Regions from separate parts of the Methylobacterium sp. EM32 genome, predicted to be linked through region 2. Evidence: predicted binding sites of a transcription regulator. Region 2 holds the regulator's gene; each other region holds the start of a gene.
The links. The regulator LexA, encoded in region 2, represses DNA repair genes until DNA is damaged. The targets are predictions, from matches to a motif close to TGTTCNNNNTGTGTTCNG.

Region 1 (2,197 bases), on a different contig from region 2:
TCGGCGCAGCGCATGCGCTGGTTCCAGACCGGCTACCGCAGCGGCCAGACCCAGTCCTGCGACACCTTCCGGGCCTCGCAGCTCTGATGGCCGGGGTCGACCAGGCCCGCGCCTTCGTGCCGCTCGGGATCGCGGTGCTCACGGTGTCGGATACCCGCACGCTCGCCGACGACCGCTCGGGCGACACGCTGGTCGGGCGCCTGGAGGCGGCGGGCCACCGCCTCGCCGCGCGGGCGATCGTGCCGGACGAGGTCGAGGCGATCCGCGCCCAGGTGCGCGAATGGGCGGCGGATCCGGCGGTCGACGTCGTCATCACCACCGGCGGCACGGGCTTCACCGGGCGCGACGTGACCCCGGAGGCGCTGGAGCCCCTGTTCGAGAAGCGGATGGACGGGTTCTCGGCCGTGTTCCACCGCATCTCCTACGACAAGATCGGTACCTCGACCCTGCAATCGCGGGCGACCGCCGGGGTGGTGAACGCCACCTACGTGTTCGTGCTGCCGGGCTCGCCTGGGGCCTGCCGCGACGCCTGGGACGGCATCCTGGCGGCGCAGCTCGATTACCGGCACCGGCCGTGCAACTTCGTCGAGATCATGCCGCGGCTCGACGAGCACCTGAAGCGGGGTGCAACTACCCGCGCAGCAGCGACGCCCGCAGGGGCCTGACCGGCAGGCGAGCCTTGAGCGGCAGGCCCGCCCGCAGGGCCTGCACGCGCACGAGGTCGCCGGCCCTGATCTGCCGGGTGCCGGTCAGCGCCTCGCGCCGCCCGGCGATCCGTTCGAACAGGGCGGCGTGCGGGCGGCGCAGGCGGCCGACCGCGTCGGCTTGCGTGGTGGCGCCGAACCGGTCGAGCACCCGGATCCAGCCCTCCGCCGGCACGTCGCCGGATTCCAGGCACAGCATCCAGGGCCGGCGCGCAAGCGGCGCCGCCGCCACCCACGGGCTACGCCCCCGCGCCACCAGGGCCGCCCCGGTGCTCTCGGCCATGGTGCCGACCTCCGGATCGTCCGGATGCGCGGCCGCGATCACCGCATCGCCCACCACGCCCGCCGCGACGCCGGCCACGAGCGCGGCCAGGGTGTCGGCGAGGGCATCGATGCGCTCCGGATCAATCGCGCCGGGAAGATGGATGACGGCCGTGAACATGATCGCGCCATAGCGGATGGCGGGCGTCACGTCCTGCCTTGATCGTTGGCACTTGCATGTGTTCCTGTTTTGTTCGAAGCTCGACCGTGGTTAAGGTGGAGGCCGGCATGGAATCGGGCTGCGGGCGGGAGCTGCGCCGTCTCGCCGGGTCGACCCCGGCACGGGAGAGCCGCCGCGGGCGCGGCGCCACCGCCAACCCGACCGGCCGGTTCGAACCGGCCGCGCGCGAGGCCTTCGCGGATGGCTGGGAGATCGAGGAGGAACTGCCGCCCCTGCGCACCGAGGTGACGCTGGAACGGGCGCGCACCATCATCACCCGCAACGATTCGCCCGATATCGGCTTCGACCGCTCGATCAACCCGTATCGCGGCTGCGAGCACGGCTGCGTCTACTGCTTCGCCCGGCCGAACCACGCCTATGCGGGACTCTCGCCGGGGCTCGACTTCGAGACCAAGCTCTTCGCCAAGCCCGACGCGGCCGCGCTCCTGGAGCGGGAGCTCTCGGCCCGGGGCTACACAGCCCGCACCATCGCGCTCGGCACCGCCACCGACCCCTACCAGCCGATCGAGCGGCGCTACCGCCTGACCCGCGGCATCCTCGAGGTGCTGGCGCGCTTCCGCCACCCGGTCGGGATCGTCACCAAGTCCGATCTGGTGCTGCGCGACCTCGACATCCTGGCGCCGATGGCGGCGCAAGGCTTGGTGAAGGTCGCCCTCTCGGTCACCACCCTAGACCCCGACCTCGCCCGACGGATGGAGCCCCGCGCCCCGCGGCCGGAGAAGCGCCTGGCGGCGATCCGGGCGCTGGCGGAGGCGGGCGTTCCGGTGATGGCGCTGGTGGCGCCCCTGATCCCGGGCCTCAACGACCACGAGATCGAGGCCGTGCTCGCCCGGGGCCGGGAGGCGGGGGCGGCTGAGGCCGGCGGCGTGCTCCTGCGCCTGCCGCACGAACTCGCCGACCTGATGCGCGACTGGTTCGCCGAGCATTATCCCGACCGGGCGGGGCGGACCTTCGCGCTCCTGAGCGAGGCGCGGGGCGGCAAGGTCTACGA
Region 2 (2,197 bases):
TCACGGTCGGCATCGGGCTCTTCCTGGCGATCATCGCGCTCAAGAGCGCCGGCGTGGTGGCGGCGAGCCCGGCGACCTTCGTCACCCTCGGCGACCTGCACAAGCCGAGCACGGTGCTGGCGGTTTTGGGCTTCCTGATCGTCGCGGTGCTCTCGGTGCGCAAGGTGCGGGGCGCGCTGCTCGCCGGCATCCTGACGGTCACGGCGTTGAGCTTCATCGTCGCCGACAACACCTTCCAGGGCGTCGCCTCGCTGCCGCCCTCGATCGCCCCGACCCTGTTCGCCCTCGACATCAAAGGCGCGCTGTCGGGCGGGCTGCTCAACGTGATCCTGGTGTTCTTCCTCGTCGAACTGTTCGACGCCACCGGCACGCTGATGGGCGTCGCCAACCGGGCGGGCCTCCTCACCGAGGGCAAGATGGAGCGCCTCGACAAGGCCTTGATGGCGGATTCGTCGTCGATCTTCGTCGGCTCGCTCCTCGGCACGTCGAGCACCACGGCGTATCTCGAGAGCGCGTCGGGCGTCGAGGAGGGCGGCCGCACCGGGCTCACCGCCGCGACCGTGGCGGTTTTATTCCTCGCCTGCCTGTTCTTCGCGCCGCTTGCCGGTTCAGTCCCGGCCTACGCCACGGCGCCGGCCCTGTTCTACGTCGCCTGCCTGATGCTGCACGAACTGGTCGATCTCGACTGGGACGACCTGACCGAGGTACTGCCGGCCTGCGTCACCGCTTTGCTCATGCCCTTCACCTACTCAATCGCCAACGGCGTCGCCTTCGGCTTCATCACCTACGCGGTGATCAAGCTGCTCACCGGCCGCTTCCGCGACGTGAAGCCGGTGGTGTGGGTGATCGCAGGCGTGTTCCTGTTCAAGTTCGTGGCGACGGGCAGCGCGCACTGACGGGCGCTGCCCCTCTCCCGACCCCTGCTGACGCAGGGGCCACCCTCCCCCGCAGAGGGGGAGGGTTTATCCGGCGCCACGTCCAAAAAGGTCTCAGTACTTCCGGACCAAGCTCACCAGCCGGCCCTGGATCCGCACCCGGTCCGGCCCGAGCACCCTCGTCTCGTAGGCCGGGTTGGCGGCCTCCAGCGCGATCGAGGAGCCGCGGCGGCGCAAGCGCTTGAGGGTCGCCTCCTCGTCGTCGATCAGCGCCACGATGATGTCACCGGTATTCGCGGTCTCCTGGCGGCGGATCACCACCAGGTCGCCGTCGAGGATGCCGGCTTCGATCATCGAGTCGCCGCGCACCTCGAGCGCGTAATGCTCGCCGCTGGTGAGGAAGTCCGGCGACATCGCCACCGAGCGGCTCTGGCTCTGGATCGCCGAGATCGGCGTACCGGCGGCGATCCGGCCCATCACCGGCACGCTGACCGATTGGCCGTTCTCGTCCGACGCCGACGCCATGGCGGGGATGCCGGCGGGCCGCTTCGGCTCGTGGGCGCGACCGCCCTCGACCACGCTCGGGTTGAAGCGCACGACCTCGGCGCCGGATCCGTGCCCCACGGGCGCGGCCGCCACGGGCCCGGTCACCGCCTCGGGCAGGCGGATCACCTCGATCGCCCGGGCCCGGTTCGGCAGGCGGCGCAGGAAGCCCCGCTCCTCCAGGGCCGTGATCAGCCGGTGGATGCCCGATTTCGACTTGAGGTCGAGGGCGTCCTTCATCTCGTCGAAGGACGGGGGGACACCCGTCTCGCGCATTCTCTGCTGAATGAAGCGGAGCAGGTCCAACTGCTTACGCGTGAGCATGTGACACTCTCATCCCCGCGCTGGCGCGCTCCGGAAACAAATCGCGAACATGGTAAGCGTTCCGCAAGTGTTCTGCAAGCGGGTCTGGAACTGCGGCGGGAGAACGCAGCAGAGGGGAGAGATCCGGGTCGATTCGAGCGATGTCGGGCAGGCAAACCCGGCCCGTCGCCCGGGAGAACGACGCTCTGCTACCGGCGGGTGGGTGCCGGCCGATGGGTGAAGAGCGGATTCGGCGGCGGCTCCGCGGTCGCGGAGAGCGGCCGGTGGAAGGCGTCTTGCAGGGAATCGACATGGGCCGGGGGAGCGACCGCGCCGTCGCTGCCAGCGGCGGGAGCGGGGGGCTGGCCGGCGATGACCTGGGGCAGCCGCAGGCCGCCGGGGCCGACCGTGGTCTGCGCCGCTTGGGCGAGCGCCGGCACGGGAAGCAGGAGAGCCGTGACGATGCCGGCCCCCAG
Region 3 (2,197 bases), on a different contig from region 2:
CCGCTCGTCGTCGACAACACGCTGGCTTCGCCTGCCCTGATCCGGCCGATCGAGCACGGCGCCGACATCGTCGTCCACTCGACCTCGAAGTTCCTGTCGGGCTCCGGCACGGTGATCGGCGGCATCGTCTGCGATGCCGGCCGGTTCGACTGGAAAGCGACGGGTCGCTACAACCTGATCAACGAGCCCTGGCCCGATTACGAGGGCCTGATCGTCTCCGAGCGCTTCCCCGAGACGTCCTTCGCCACCGCCTGCCGGCTGTTCGGCCTGCGCGACCTCGGCCCCGGCCTGTCGCCGATGAACGCCTTCCTGACGCTGACCGGCACCGAGACCCTGCCGCTGCGCATGGAGCGCCACTGCGCCAACGCCAAGGCGGTGGCCGCCTTCCTGCGTGACCACCCGAAGGTGGCCTGGGTGAGCTACCCGTCGCTGCCGGGCCAGCCCGGCGAGGCCCTGGCGAACCGCTACTCGCCGATGGGCGCGGGCTCGATCTTCACGGTGGGCTTCAAGGGCGGCGAGGCGGCGGCCCAAAAATTCATCACCGGACTCAACCTGATCTCGCACCTCGTCAATATCGGCGAGATCAAGTCCCTGGCGATCCACCCGGCGACCACGACCCACCGCCAGCTCCCCGCCGCCGACAAGGAGGCCGCCCGGGTCGGGCCGGACACCGTGCGGCTGTCGATCGGGCTGGAATCGGTCGAGGACCTCATCGCCGACGTGGCACAGTCGCTGGACGCGCTCGACTGAGCGATCATCCGTCACGCAGCCGAGTCTCCCATCCTCTGCGTCATCCCGGGGCTCGCCGCAGGCGAGAACCCGGGATCCATAAACGCTGACGTCAAAGAATGAGGTCGATCGCGTCCCGCTTGATCCTGAATCGTGAGCGGTTATGGATCCCGGGTTCCGCTTTCGCGGCCCCGGGATGACGCGGAGAATCACTGGAAGAGCTGTATCGGCTCGCCCTTTTCGCTTGCCCGGCCCAGCGAACAAATATAGAACGTTGTCCGGCCTCCGGCATGTGTGAAGCGGGCACAAAGGCGCCCCTCCCCTTGCCGGTCCCGGCCTGTTCGGCCCAACTCGCGTGACCGAAGCGGTGGTCCGCGGCGTCGGCCGGGCATGCGCCCGAGTGAGATGGAACGAGAGGAGAGCGGGATGGCGGGCAGCGTGAACAAGGTGATCCTGGTGGGCAATCTCGGGCGCGATCCCGAGACCCGCCGGCTGGCCTCCGGCGATCCGGTGGTGAACCTGCGCTTGGCCACGTCCGAGTCCTGGAAGGACAAGGCGACCGGCGAGCGCAAGGAGAAGACCGAGTGGCACTCGGTCGTGATCTACAACGAGAACCTGGCCCGCGTCGCCGAGCAGTACCTGCGCAAGGGCTCGAAGGTCTATGTCGAGGGCCAGCTCCAGACCCGCAAGTGGCAGGACCAGTCTGGCGTCGAGAAGTACACGACCGAGATCGTGCTGCAGCGCTTCCGCGGCGAGCTGACCATCCTCGACGGCCGCGGTGGCGGGGCCGAGGGCGGTATGGGCGAGATGGGCGCCGACGACATGGGCGGCGGCCAGATCAGCCGCGGCGGCGATTACGGCGGTGGCGGCGGTGGTGGTCGCAGCAGCGGTGGACGCTCCTCCTCGTCCGGCGGCGAGCGGCGCCCGGCTCCGTCCGGCGGTGGCGGCGGCGGCAACCAGAAGCGCTATGACGACTTGGACGACGACATCCCGTTCTAGTCTGGTTTCCAGCGGAGCGCGGGCCGCTCCGGCACGGATGACACGACAGAGGTGAGAACCGGGAGCACCGCCCGATCGCGCCGCGATCGGGCGGTGTCGGCGTTCGGCAGCACCCGCCGGCGGCTTGGTCGAGCAACGCATCGCTCATGCGCCGCGACGACCGTCGCCCGCTCCGGGGGCCGGCCTGCAACCTGACTGCTATCGCAACCCCGAGTTGCGAAATTTAGTGCCGTGCTGACGTTGAGAAAGGTCCCGGCCCCACCTGCTCCGCTCTCTGCGTGAGGGCGCTGGACCGGTCCTACGCCGTGTCGACGACCGTGTTCGAAGACGACCGTGCGGACGACATCTGTATCAGAATTTGATCTGACCGCGATCGTCATCGTACGGGGCTTGGTCCTTAGACTGCACTATTACAAAATATTCCTATGAAAAATCGGTCTCGCCATCGCAGGACAGCCTGTGAGATGAG
Region 4 (2,197 bases), on a different contig from region 2:
GAGGTCACGGTGATCTGCGAGCCCACCGACATGCTGGCCGAGCGGATCGCCGCCGGCGACATCGACCTCGCCATCGTCACCGAAGCCAAGGGTTCCACGAAGGACAAGGGCCGGCGAACCATCGAGACGATCCGCACCGAGGCGCTGCTCTGGGTCACGTCGAGCCGCCATGCCGTCCATGCCGAGCAGCCGGTGCCCCTCGCCCTCGGGCGGCCGGCCTGCAACTGGCGCCGGGCGGCCATCGAGGCGCTGGAGCGCGGGGGCCGGCAGAGCCGGATCCTGTTCGTCAGCTGGAACTCGACCGCGGTCGGGGCTGCGGTGCTGGCCGGGCTCGCCGTCTCGGTGCTGCCCGAGAGCGCGCTGCGCCCCGGCATGCGGGTGCTCGGGCCGCAGGAGGGCTTCGCCGCCCTGCCGGCCTGCCGCATCGGGCTGATGCGCCACCGCTCCGGCGAGCCCAACCCGCTGGCCGACATCCTGGCCGGGCAGATCCGGCAATGCCTGGACAATCTCGGGCTGGCGGCGGAGTGACGGGCGGAGGATCCGGCCCTCAGCGCAAAGCGGTGCCGATGCTGTTGCTCAGGTTGCTGTAGAGGCCGCCGGCCGTGCTGCCGTAGACGGCGAGCGCGCTCGTCAGCGCGAGGAAGATCAAGGTCGCGATGAGCGCGTACTCGATCGCCGTCGCGCCGGATTGCTCACGCCGGAAGCGGCGAAGCGCCTCCGTCACCCGCGATCTGCCACGCACGTCGAGTTCTCCCGGTCCGCCGCGCCGGACTATAGGCGAGACCCCCTCACCGAGGGTTAATCCGACGGGCTAATCCGACACCGCGCTCGCCATCGCCGGGCAGGCACCTCGATTCGGGCCGCGCCGGACGCAGGGTAAGCCTGATCTTCGAGGTCGCGCCATGCAAAAGAAGAGGCGCGGCTCCCCCGTCGCAGAGAGGGAGCGGCGCCTCGCCGATAGTCTCGAACGACATCGCGCCCCGCGCGGCGGGACGCGAGCCGCCTCAGGCCTTGCCGGTCTCCTTGCGCAGGGCGTCGATGCGCTGCGAGGCCTCGGCCTTGTCGAGGTCGGGATCGTAGGCGTCCTCGTCCTTGGCCTGCTCGGCCAGGGTCTTGAGGTAGGAGGCCTGCGCCCCGGTCATCGGCTCGGAGCCGGTGGTCCAGTCCTTCGGGTCCTTGATGCGGTTCGAGGTGTCCTTCGGATCCTGCTTCGGGTTCTCGGTCTCGTGGTGCTCGGTCTCGGCCTGCTTGGTCTTGGCGGTCATGAGAGTGCTCGTGTTCTCTGAATGTTCCAGCCAGACAACGGGGAAGCCCCGGCCCGCGTTCCCGGTCCGAGCGCCGCAGGCACGGCTTGTCCCCGGAAACCACGGCGGTCCACGCGAAGAGGCCCCGGGCGGTCTCCCGCCCGGGGCCTCTTCAGTTCACGCAATGGCGAGACTCAGGCGCCCGTTCAGGCCGCCTCCGTTCAGGCCGCCTTGGCCCGCGGCTGCACCTCGGCGGTGTAGTCGTCCATCAGGGTCTTGGTCATCGCGGCCGGGGTGAAGCGGTACTGGCCGATCTCCGAGACCGGGGTGACCTCGGCGGCCGAGCCGGTGATGAAGCACTCGGTGAAGCCCGCCATCTCCTCGGGGCGGATGCGCCGCTCGACCACCTCGTAGCCGCGGCGCTTCGCCAGATCGATCACGGTCTGGCGGGTGATGCCGTTGAGGAAGCGGTCGGCGGTCGGGGTGTGGATCACCCCGTCCTGGATGAAGAACACGTTGGCGCCGGTGCACTCGGCGACGTTGTCCTCCCAGTCGAGCATCAGGGCGTCGGCGTAGCCCTTGTTCTCGGCCCGGTGCTTGGAGATCGTGCAGATCATATACAGGCCGGCCGCCTTCGAGGCCGACGGCGCGGTGCGCGGATCGGGCCGGCGGTAATCGGCGAGGTCGAGCCGGATACCCTTCATCTTGGTCGCCGGGTCGAAGTAGCTCGGCCATTCCCACGCCGCGATGGCGAGATGGATGGTGTTGTGTTGCGCCGACACGCCCATCATCTCCGAGCCGCGCCAGGCGACGGGGCGGAGATAGGCGTCCCGGAGGCCGCTCTCCTTCAGCACCAGGCGCTTGGCAGCGTCGATCTCGGCGACCGAGTACGGGACCTCGAAGTCGAGCAGCTCGGCCGAGCGGCGCAGGCGCTGCGAATGCTCGGTGCACTT

Region 1: ABZT49_RS06930 (PA0069 family radical SAM protein) is a predicted target of LexA. The motif match lies at 1,206-1,223, and genes of this name have one in related genera.
Region 3: ssb (single-stranded DNA-binding protein) is a predicted target of LexA. The motif match lies at 986-1,003, and genes of this name have one in related genera.
Region 4: ABZT49_RS19620 (DUF3072 domain-containing protein) is a predicted target of LexA. The motif match lies at 1,277-1,294, and genes of this name have one in related genera.

What each region holds. Positions count from the first base shown of each region.
Region 1 is NZ_JBEXZS010000045.1:45,657-47,853, forward strand. Features, by position in the region: gene ABZT49_RS06915 (neutral zinc metallopeptidase) at 1-87, shown strand, start outside; gene moaB (molybdenum cofactor biosynthesis protein B) at 87-665, shown strand; gene ABZT49_RS06925 (hypothetical protein) at 631-1,146, opposite strand; gene ABZT49_RS06930 (PA0069 family radical SAM protein) at 1,254-2,197, shown strand, end outside.
Region 2 is NZ_JBEXZS010000062.1:15,493-17,689, reverse strand. Features, by position in the region: gene ABZT49_RS09440 (NCS2 family permease) at 1-896, shown strand, start outside; gene lexA (transcriptional repressor LexA) at 990-1,742, opposite strand; gene ABZT49_RS09430 (hypothetical protein) at 1,931-2,197, opposite strand, start outside.
Region 3 is NZ_JBEXZS010000107.1:9,334-11,530, reverse strand. Features, by position in the region: gene ABZT49_RS15250 (aminotransferase class I/II-fold pyridoxal phosphate-dependent enzyme) at 1-750, shown strand, start outside; gene ssb (single-stranded DNA-binding protein) at 1,156-1,728, shown strand.
Region 4 is NZ_JBEXZS010000145.1:120,446-122,642, reverse strand. Features, by position in the region: gene ABZT49_RS19630 (LysR substrate-binding domain-containing protein) at 1-528, shown strand, start outside; gene ABZT49_RS19625 (Flp family type IVb pilin) at 548-742, opposite strand; gene ABZT49_RS19620 (DUF3072 domain-containing protein) at 1,005-1,265, opposite strand; gene ABZT49_RS19615 (branched-chain amino acid aminotransferase) at 1,466-2,197, opposite strand, start outside.